Regions from separate parts of the Bacillus basilensis genome, predicted to be linked through region 3. Evidence: riboswitches for the same ligand, from Rfam matches in the RefSeq annotation. Region 3 holds a riboswitch; each other region holds the start of a gene.
What was found. Region 3 has a riboswitch for thiamine pyrophosphate ahead of thiM (hydroxyethylthiazole kinase). Riboswitches for the same ligand answer to the same signal wherever they lie in the genome.
Positions count from the first base shown of each region.

Region 1: it holds a riboswitch for thiamine pyrophosphate, as region 3 does, so the genes downstream of both, tenA (thiaminase II) here and thiM (hydroxyethylthiazole kinase) in region 3, are expected to answer to the same signal.
Region 2: it holds a riboswitch for thiamine pyrophosphate, as region 3 does, so the genes downstream of both, thiC (phosphomethylpyrimidine synthase ThiC) here and thiM (hydroxyethylthiazole kinase) in region 3, are expected to answer to the same signal.
Region 4: it holds a riboswitch for thiamine pyrophosphate, as region 3 does, so the genes downstream of both, tenA (thiaminase II) here and thiM (hydroxyethylthiazole kinase) in region 3, are expected to answer to the same signal.

Region 1 covers NZ_JBNTQO010000001.1:372,355-374,565, forward strand. The annotation lists gene ddlB (D-alanine--D-alanine ligase) at 1-751, shown strand, start outside; TPP riboswitch at 823-928, shown strand; gene tenA (thiaminase II) at 1,052-1,741, shown strand.
Region 2 covers NZ_JBNTQO010000011.1:141,838-144,048, forward strand. The annotation lists gene lldP (L-lactate permease) at 1-1,018, shown strand, start outside; TPP riboswitch at 1,090-1,205, shown strand; gene thiC (phosphomethylpyrimidine synthase ThiC) at 1,320-2,211, shown strand, end outside.
Region 3 covers NZ_JBNTQO010000016.1:101,593-103,803, reverse strand. The annotation lists gene topB (DNA topoisomerase III) at 1-792, opposite strand, end outside; TPP riboswitch at 1,019-1,128, shown strand; gene thiM (hydroxyethylthiazole kinase) at 1,201-2,010, shown strand; gene thiE (thiamine phosphate synthase) at 2,024-2,211, shown strand, end outside.
Region 4 covers NZ_JBNTQO010000004.1:4,371-6,581, forward strand. The annotation lists gene ACQVV1_RS09360 (SH3 domain-containing protein) at 1-714, opposite strand, end outside; TPP riboswitch at 984-1,095, shown strand; TPP riboswitch at 1,156-1,258, shown strand; gene tenA (thiaminase II) at 1,341-2,036, shown strand; gene ACQVV1_RS09370 (ABC transporter ATP-binding protein) at 2,005-2,211, shown strand, end outside.

The sequences.
Region 1 (2,211 bases), on a different contig from region 3:
TGCGCTGCTCGCATTACACGGAAAATACGGAGAAGACGGGACTGTTCAAGGAACGCTTGAAAGTTTAGGTATTCCTTATAGCGGGAGCAATATGTTATCTAGCGGTATATGTATGGACAAAAATATTTCGAAAAAGATTTTACGTTATGAAGGAATAGAAACACCAGATTGGATTGAACTTACAAAAATGGAGGATCTAAATCTTGATGAGTTAGATAAGTTAGGATTTCCGTTAGTCGTAAAACCAAACTCTGGTGGGTCAAGTGTTGGAGTAAAGATTGTCTATAATAAAGACGAATTAATTTCAATGCTGGAAACTGTGTTTGAATGGGATTCTGAAGTAGTAATAGAGAAGTATATAAAAGGTGACGAGATTACATGTTCCATTTTTAATGGAAAACAGTTACCCATCATTTCAATTCGACACGCGGCGGAGTTCTTTGATTACAATGCGAAATATGATGATGCTGGTACTATTGAAGAAGTTATTGAACTTCCAGTTGAATTGAAAGAACGTGTAAACAAAGCGTCACTGGCTTGCTATAAAGCATTAAAATGTAGTGTTTATGCAAGGGTTGATATGATGGTGAAAGACGGTATTCCATATGTAATGGAAGTTAACACATTACCAGGAATGACACAAGCAAGTCTACTACCAAAAAGTGCAGATGCAGCGGGAATTAATTATAGCAAACTATTAGATATGATTATTGAAACTTCATTAAGAGTAAGGGAAGAAGAAGAGTTTTAAGTAGCGGTATCATGAATACTTTTGACAGTAACATGAAGTATGTTATGATGAATACAATACAAAATTAAATATTTATCCACTAGGGGGGCCTATTATAGGCTGAGATCAAATGGGAATTTGAGACTCTTAGTACCTGATCTGGTTAATGCCAGCGTAGGGAAGTGGGAAAGACATTGCTATTTCATGAATAAATACTGTCAATTTCACTTTCTTTACGCCTGTAAAGAAAGTTTTTTTATTTTAAAGCGTTAATAACTGTGGATAAATACTTATATTAAATTAATTATTGGAGGAATTTAAATGACTTTTTCACAATCATTACGTAAAGAAGTAGATTCAATTTGGAAAGCAAGTTTTAACCATCCATTTGTAAAAAAACTTGGTGAAGGAACTTTAGATTTAGCTAGTTTTCGCTATTATGTGCTTCAAGATTCATATTATTTAAGTCACTTTGCTAGAGTACAAACTTTAGGAGCTGCAAAAGCACTGGAATTAGAAACGACAGCTCGTATGGCACACCATGCCCAAAATACATATGAGGCGGAATTATCATTACATGAGAATTTTGCGAAGAAACTTGGGATAACACAAGAAGAAAAAGATAATTTTATCCCTGCTCCAACTGCATACGCATATACTTCACATATGTATCGTGCTGCGTATGAAGGACATTTAGGCGATATCATTGCAGCAATTTTACCTTGCTATTGGCTGTATTATGAAATTGGTGAGCGTTTAAAAGAGTGTCAGCCAGAAGAGCCAATTTATAACGAATGGATTTCTGCTTATGGATCTGATTGGTTCCGCACATTAGTTGAAGAGCAAATTACACGATTAGATGCAATAGCTGAAAAAGTAACAGAGGCAGACCGAAATCGAATGAAACAACATTTTATGATTAGTAGTCAATATGAATATTTATTTTGGGAAATGGCTTATACTTTAGAAAAGTGGCCAGTGAATACAGAAGTAAAAGATGTAATTGGATAAAGAATAGGAGTAATGTTATAGATAGGTATGGATAATACCTACCTATCTATATATTTTTTCTTATTAGATTTGTGTAAAGTCGATAGTGCTGGGGATATGGCGAAATGGCATATCGATAAGTTAGTTAATTTAATTTTCTACGCATTAACTGGATAAACTTCTGCCACATGTATTAAACAATCAAATGGATTAACATATTTCGTTACTGCTCCAACTTCAGATGCACAACGTAATGGAATGAATTTCTACCTTGAACGTACAGGATACGGCATTATGGTTATTGAGAAATAAATTGAACTTAGTAAGCATGAAGATATGACGCTAGAATTCAAATTTTATAATTTCTATTTATAAAAATGAGCCCATAGTAAAAATAGGTATATGAACAAGGTGCATCATCTAGTGATAAGTCATACTTTGTTGGTGTATGTATTTAACTTAGTTTATAGCGCTATTTTTACTTAGATGTA
Region 2 (2,211 bases), on a different contig from region 3:
TGGATTGAAAGGGGTAAGACAGACTTGGCCTGCTTTACTTGTAGCGGGTAGTTCGTTTGCAATTACTCAGTTCATTACAGCGACATTCTTAGGACCAGAACTTCCGGATATTACGTCAGCACTTGTAAGTTTAGTTAGTTTATCGTTGTTCTTAAAAGTATGGCAACCGAAAGAAATCTATCAATCCGGGCAAGCAAATAGTGAAGTAGCTGCAACAACAACGGCGGCATCGATGCCGAAATTAACGTTAGGAAAAGTTGTAAAGGCATGGTCTCCATTTATCGTATTAACGGTTATGGTAGTTATTTGGAGTCAAAGTTTCTTTAAAGCATTATTTGCTCCAGGAGGCGTGTTAGAAAGCCTTGTATTTAAGTTTGAAATTCCAGGCTTGCATAATTTGGTAATGAAGGCAGAGCCTATTGTAAATAAAGCGACGCCTTACGAGGCAATTTTGAAGTTTGATGTATTATCAGCAACTGGAACAGCGATTTTAATTGCTTGTCTCATTTCCATGTTTATTTTGAAAATGAGTGTAAAAGATGCAGTAGTAACATTTAAAGAAACGTTAAGCGAATTGAAAATGCCAATTCTATCTATCGGATTCGTATTAGGATTTGCATTTATCGCAAACTATTCTGGTCTATCTTCTACACTAGCATTAGCACTAGCAGGAACTGGCGGACTATTCCCATTCTTCTCACCATTCCTAGGCTGGATTGGCGTATTCTTAACAGGTTCCGATACGTCAGCGAATGCATTATTCTCAAATCTACAAGCAATTACAGCACAACAAGTTGGTGTATCTGAAGTACTTCTCGTTGCAGCAAATACAACGGGTGGTGTAACAGGAAAAATGATTTCTCCGCAATCAATTGCAATTGCTTGTGCGGCAGTTGGACTTGCTGGAAAAGAATCAGATTTATTCCGCTTCACAGTGAAGCATAGTTTATTCTTTGTAATTATTGTTGGTATTATGACGTATGTACAGGCATATTATTTAACGTGGATGATTCCATAAGTAACAAAAGAAATAAACTTTGCATTTTTCAGATTATCGTGTATGATGGGAAAGTATTGAAAATTAAATCAGTGATAAACTAGGGGTGCCTAACGTATGCGTAGGCTGAGAGAGAAGCGCGTGATCTTCTTAACCCTTTGGACCTGATCTGGCTCGTACCAGCGTAGGGAAGTTAACGGCTTTACATAATGATGTCTTTTATGAGCCAGGTCCTTATTTTTTTATGGACCTGGCTCTTTTTATTTTGGCATACGCTGGCCATATCTCGTCCTTGTCACGAACAGGGGAGGCAACAAAGGTTATGAAACAATCTGTTTCAGCTGAGCAAATTGAATTGAAATCGAGTTTACCAGGGAGTAAGAAAGTATATGTAGATGGACCACGCGCAGGTATGAAAGTGCCGATGCGTGAGATTGAACAAAGCGAAACGAACGGCGTCTCAAATCCGCCAATCCGTGTGTATGATACGAGCGGTCCTTATACGGATCCGGCGTATAAAGTAGAGCTGGAAAAGGGGATTCCAACGCCGCGCCACTCTTGGATTCTAGAGCGCGGGGATGTAGAGGCATATGAAGGGCGCGAGGTGAAACCAGAGGATGACGGTGTGAAAGTGGCTTCGAAACATACACATATTTTCCCGCAAATGGATCGCCAGCCGCTTAGAGCGAAGCAAGGTGCAAATGTTACGCAAATGCATTATGCGCGTAATGGCATTATTACGTCTGAGATGGAATACGTTGCGATTCGTGAAGGCGTAGAGCCTGAGTTTGTTCGTAAGGAAATTGCAGAAGGTCGTGCCATTTTACCAGCGAATATTAATCATCCGGAAGCAGAACCGATGATTATCGGGCGTAATTTTCACGTGAAGGTCAATGCAAATATCGGAAACTCTGCTGTATCTTCTTCTATTGCAGAAGAAGTAGAGAAGATGACGTGGGCAACGCGCTGGGGTGCAGATACGATTATGGATTTATCTACAGGTAAAAATATTCATACGACGCGTGAGTGGATTATTCGTAACGCGCCTGTACCAGTTGGAACTGTACCAATCTATCAAGCACTGGAAAAAGTAAACGGAATTGCAGAAGATTTAACGTGGGAAGTGTATCGTGATACGTTAATTGAGCAAGCGGAGCAAGGCGTGGATTACTTTACGATTCATGCCGGAGTATTACTTCGTTACATTCCAATTA
Region 3 (2,211 bases):
TTTTTTATCAATGTCTATAACAGTGGCATTTTGTTTATCTAAAACTTTTACGATGCTATCAATTTTTTCTTTATTAAAACTACGGCTATTGCCATTTGCATCTTGCCACGTTAGTTTTAGTTGATTTGTTGTTTGAGCTTCAATGCCGTAATAAGTTTGAGCTTTGAAGTTCTTTATTTCATCTTCACGATTAGCGATCATAGCGACAGTAGGTGTTTGTACACGGCCGCAATTCAGCTGGGCATTAAAGCGAGTCGTTAAAGCTCGAGTCGCATTAAGACCGATATACCAGTCAGCTTCTGAACGCGCAACTGCTGAAGCATATAAATTGTCATATGCCTTACCTGGTTTTAAATTTGCAAAACCATCTTTAATTGCTTTGTCAGTAACGGATGAAATCCATAGACGTTTGATTGGTATGTTAACTCGAACCTTATCAATAATCCAACGAGCGACCAATTCTCCTTCACGCCCAGCGTCTGTTGCTACAATAATTTCATTTACATCTTTTCTAAGAAGCTGACTTTTTACAGCATTAAATTGTTTTCCTGTTTGTTTAATAACCGTTAATTTCAAACGCTCAGGTAGCATCGGTAAATCTTCTAAATTCCACTTTTTATATTTCACATCATAGTTTTCTGGATCTGCTAATGTAACAAGATGACCTAAAGCCCAAGTTACAATATATTTACTACCTTCAAGGTAGCCATTTCCTTTTTTATCACACTTCAGTACACGCGCAATATCTCGTGCAACAGAAGGTTTTTCAGCGATTACAACGCTTTTTGACATATTTAAAACATCCTTTCAAAATTCCATACGTTAACTATAGCATACATCTTCTTGAGATTCAGTTTCGCTCCATATTTGAGCGGTTTTTAGTGGAATGAACAAAACACCCACTGATTAAAGTTTCACTTGATTATGCTTATTGTTTTATAGGTTGCTTCTATATTAAATAGAAAAGTAAAGAACTTGTTATTTTATTAGAATAAGAGTAGACTTTGAAGTAGATGAATAATAAACACATGGGAGTTTGTGGATGCAAACTGAGAGTATGACTAATCCGTCATTGACCATTTGAACCTGTTGGATAATGCCAGCGTAGGGAGAGTGTAAAAGCACATGTTCAGGCACTTTGCGTACGCGCAAAGTGCCTTTTTGTGTATCTCCCATCACTATAGTTAGGAGATGAAAAGGATGAATATGAAAGAAATTAGTAAAGTAGTGGATTTGGTGAGAGAATCTAATCCGCTCGTTCATAATATTACAAATGTTGTTGTCACAAATTTTACAGCTAACGGTTTGTTAGCGCTAGGAGCATCGCCTGTAATGGCGTATGCAAAAGAAGAAGTGGCAGAAATGGCGAGTATTGCTGGAGCGTTAGTATTAAACATGGGGACACTACGTCCTGAAGAAGTAGAAGCGATGTTACTTGCGGGTAAATCAGCAAATGTAAACAATGTACCAGTACTGTTTGATCCAGTTGGTGCAGGAGCAACATCGTATCGAACAGAAGTTGCGAGACATATTCCGGCTGAAATCGAGTTAGCGATTATCCGCGGAAATGCAGCTGAAATAGCGAACGTTATTAATGAGAAATGGGAAATTAAAGGGGTAGACGCTGTTACTGGAAATGGCAATGTCGTAAGTATTGCAAGGCAGGCAGCGGATGAATTGAATACCGTTGCGGTAATTACTGGAGAAGAAGATGTTGTTACAGATGGAGAGCGAACTATTGTTATTCGAAATGGCCATCCTATTTTAACAAAGGTTACAGGAACAGGGTGTTTACTAACTTCTGTAATAGGAGCATTTGTAGCGGTAGAAAAGGATTATGTAAAGGCAGCTGTAGCAGCATTAACATTTTATGGTGTAGCTGCAGAACTGGCAGCTGCTAAGACGGTGGAAAAGGGACCTGGTAGTTTCCAAATTGAATTTTTAAATCAGTTAGCGAATACCACTTCGGGTGATATTGAGAAGTATGGGAAGATTGAGGAGTTAAAGTAAGGGGATGAAAAACATGATGCGCATTGAAGCAAAGAGAATGTCTAAGTTATTACAAGTGTATTTTATTATGGGAAGTAATAACTGTACGAAGGATCCGTTAGCTGTATTGAAAGAAGCGTTAGATGGTGGAGTGACACTTTTTCAGTTTCGTGAGAAGGGTGAAGGAGCTTTAATCGGAGAAGATAGAGTGCGCTTTGCAAA
Region 4 (2,211 bases), on a different contig from region 3:
CACCACATAATGCTTTGCTACATATCCGTATCCTGTGCCAAAACGAATTTTATACCAAGTTCCGACAGTTTCCACTACTTGTATTTGTGTACCATTTTGTAATGAACCAAGTAGTGCACTACTTGTACTAGCATTGCTACGTACATTAAGTTTAGGTGTTGCAACTGTGTATTTCGTATTATTTTGAACTGTGATGCCTTTTACTAAAGGCTGTGAACCATTAGACACGAACGCCTTTTGTACGTAACCTGTTTTGCCATTATGTAAAATTTTATACCACTCACCTTGTTCTTCTTGAATGGTAACGAATTTCCCATTTGGTAATACATCTAAAATTGAAGATTCTAAATTAGGTTCAGAACGAACGTTTAATGCATTGGCATTAACAATGTATTGATTATTAGATTGAAGTTTGTTTTTTAGTAGAATAGCATCTTTTTGTACGTAACCTACTTTATTATTAACAGATACTTTATACCAGCTATTAGTTGTTTCGAGTATGTTTACTTTCGTATTAAAGCGAATTGTATCAATTGATGAGCTATTTGCGTTATCTTGTGTATGTAAGGCTACTTGATCGACTTTGACATATCCAGTTTTCACGTTAGATAATTGTTCAGCGTTGGCTGTTTGTACAGTTGTTTCTCCCATAGAAGGAAGTAAAGAGGCAATTGCGACAGTAGTTGCTGTTAAAGCAGTAGCTTTCATATTCATATAATAGAGACCTCCTCTAGTTGTATAGTTGTAATTTTATTATAGTATAAAGATATAATATAGTGGGTGTATTCACATAAATGTAATATGAAATCAATAAAAAAATAAATTTTTTGAGGATAATGATTCCTTATTATCCAATTAATTGGGATGATAATTTCTAAGATAGAATATAAATATTGTATAGTTTTATTATTTTGTTGACAATTGAGAAAATTAAAACAGTTGATGATGTCTTATTACGGTGTTATACTGACAGTGATAATTTCATAGTTTGCTAGGAGAGCTGGTGTTGCCAGCTGAGAGTAGGCCGTAAGCCTTTGATCCTTTTCATTACCTGATCTAGATTATGCTAGCGTAGGGAAGCAATTCGGACACTAATAATGAGTCCCCGTTTCTTTGCGTATAGAAACGGGGCTTTTTTATTTGAAAATTTCATATTGAAACCACTAGGGGTGCTTGTTGTGCTGAGAGAGGAATAATCCTTAACCCTTACAGACCTGATCTAGGTAATACTAGCGAAGGGAAGTGGAGCAACGAATAAATTATAATTTTATTTGCTGTAACCACTTCTTATTTAGAAGTGGTTTTTTATTTAGATATATAGATTGAAAGGGGATAGAGAAATGAAATTTTGCGATAGATTATTAGAAACTGTACAACCAGTTTGGGAGATGAGTCATAATCATCCGTTTGTAGTAGGTATGGGAGATGGCACGTTAGAAAAAGATAAGTTTCAGTATTATATTATTCAAGATTATTTATATTTGTTAGATTATGCAAAGCTATATGCGATTGGTGTTGTAAAAGCAACGAATCCACAAGTAATGGGGAAATTTGCTGAACAAATTGATGGCATATTAAATGGAGAAATGACAATCCATAAACAATATGCAAAAAGACTTGATATTTCTATAGAGGAGATAGAATCTGCCAAACCATCTGCTAAAAATTTAGCCTATACAAATTACATGATGTCTGTATCTCAAAATGGCACACTTGCGGAATTAATAGCAGCACTTCTTCCATGTATGTGGAGCTACTGGGAAATTGGAAAGCGTTTAAACGATATTCCTGGAGCAAGAGATCATGAGTTCTTTGGTGAGTGGATTCAAGGATATAGTTCGGAAGAATACGGTAACCTTTGTATTTGGTTAATAGATTTATTAAATGAAATGGCAGTTGGAAAGTCTGACAAAGAGCTAGATCGATTAGAGGAGATTTTCCTATATTCCAGTCGATTTGAATATTTATTCTGGGATATGTCCTATCGTAAGGAGATGTGGGGATTTGAGGAGCAAGAACATACTACAGTTTCATAATGTTTCTTTTCATTATGATGAGAAACCAATCATCAATGAATTAAATGCTTCTATACGAGATAAAGAGTTTGTAAGTATTATCGGACCGAGTGGATGCGGGAAAAGTACTTTATTTCGCCTTATTACAGGTTTAGAAGAAGCAAGTACGGGACAGATAGAGCTGACAGAAACAAAG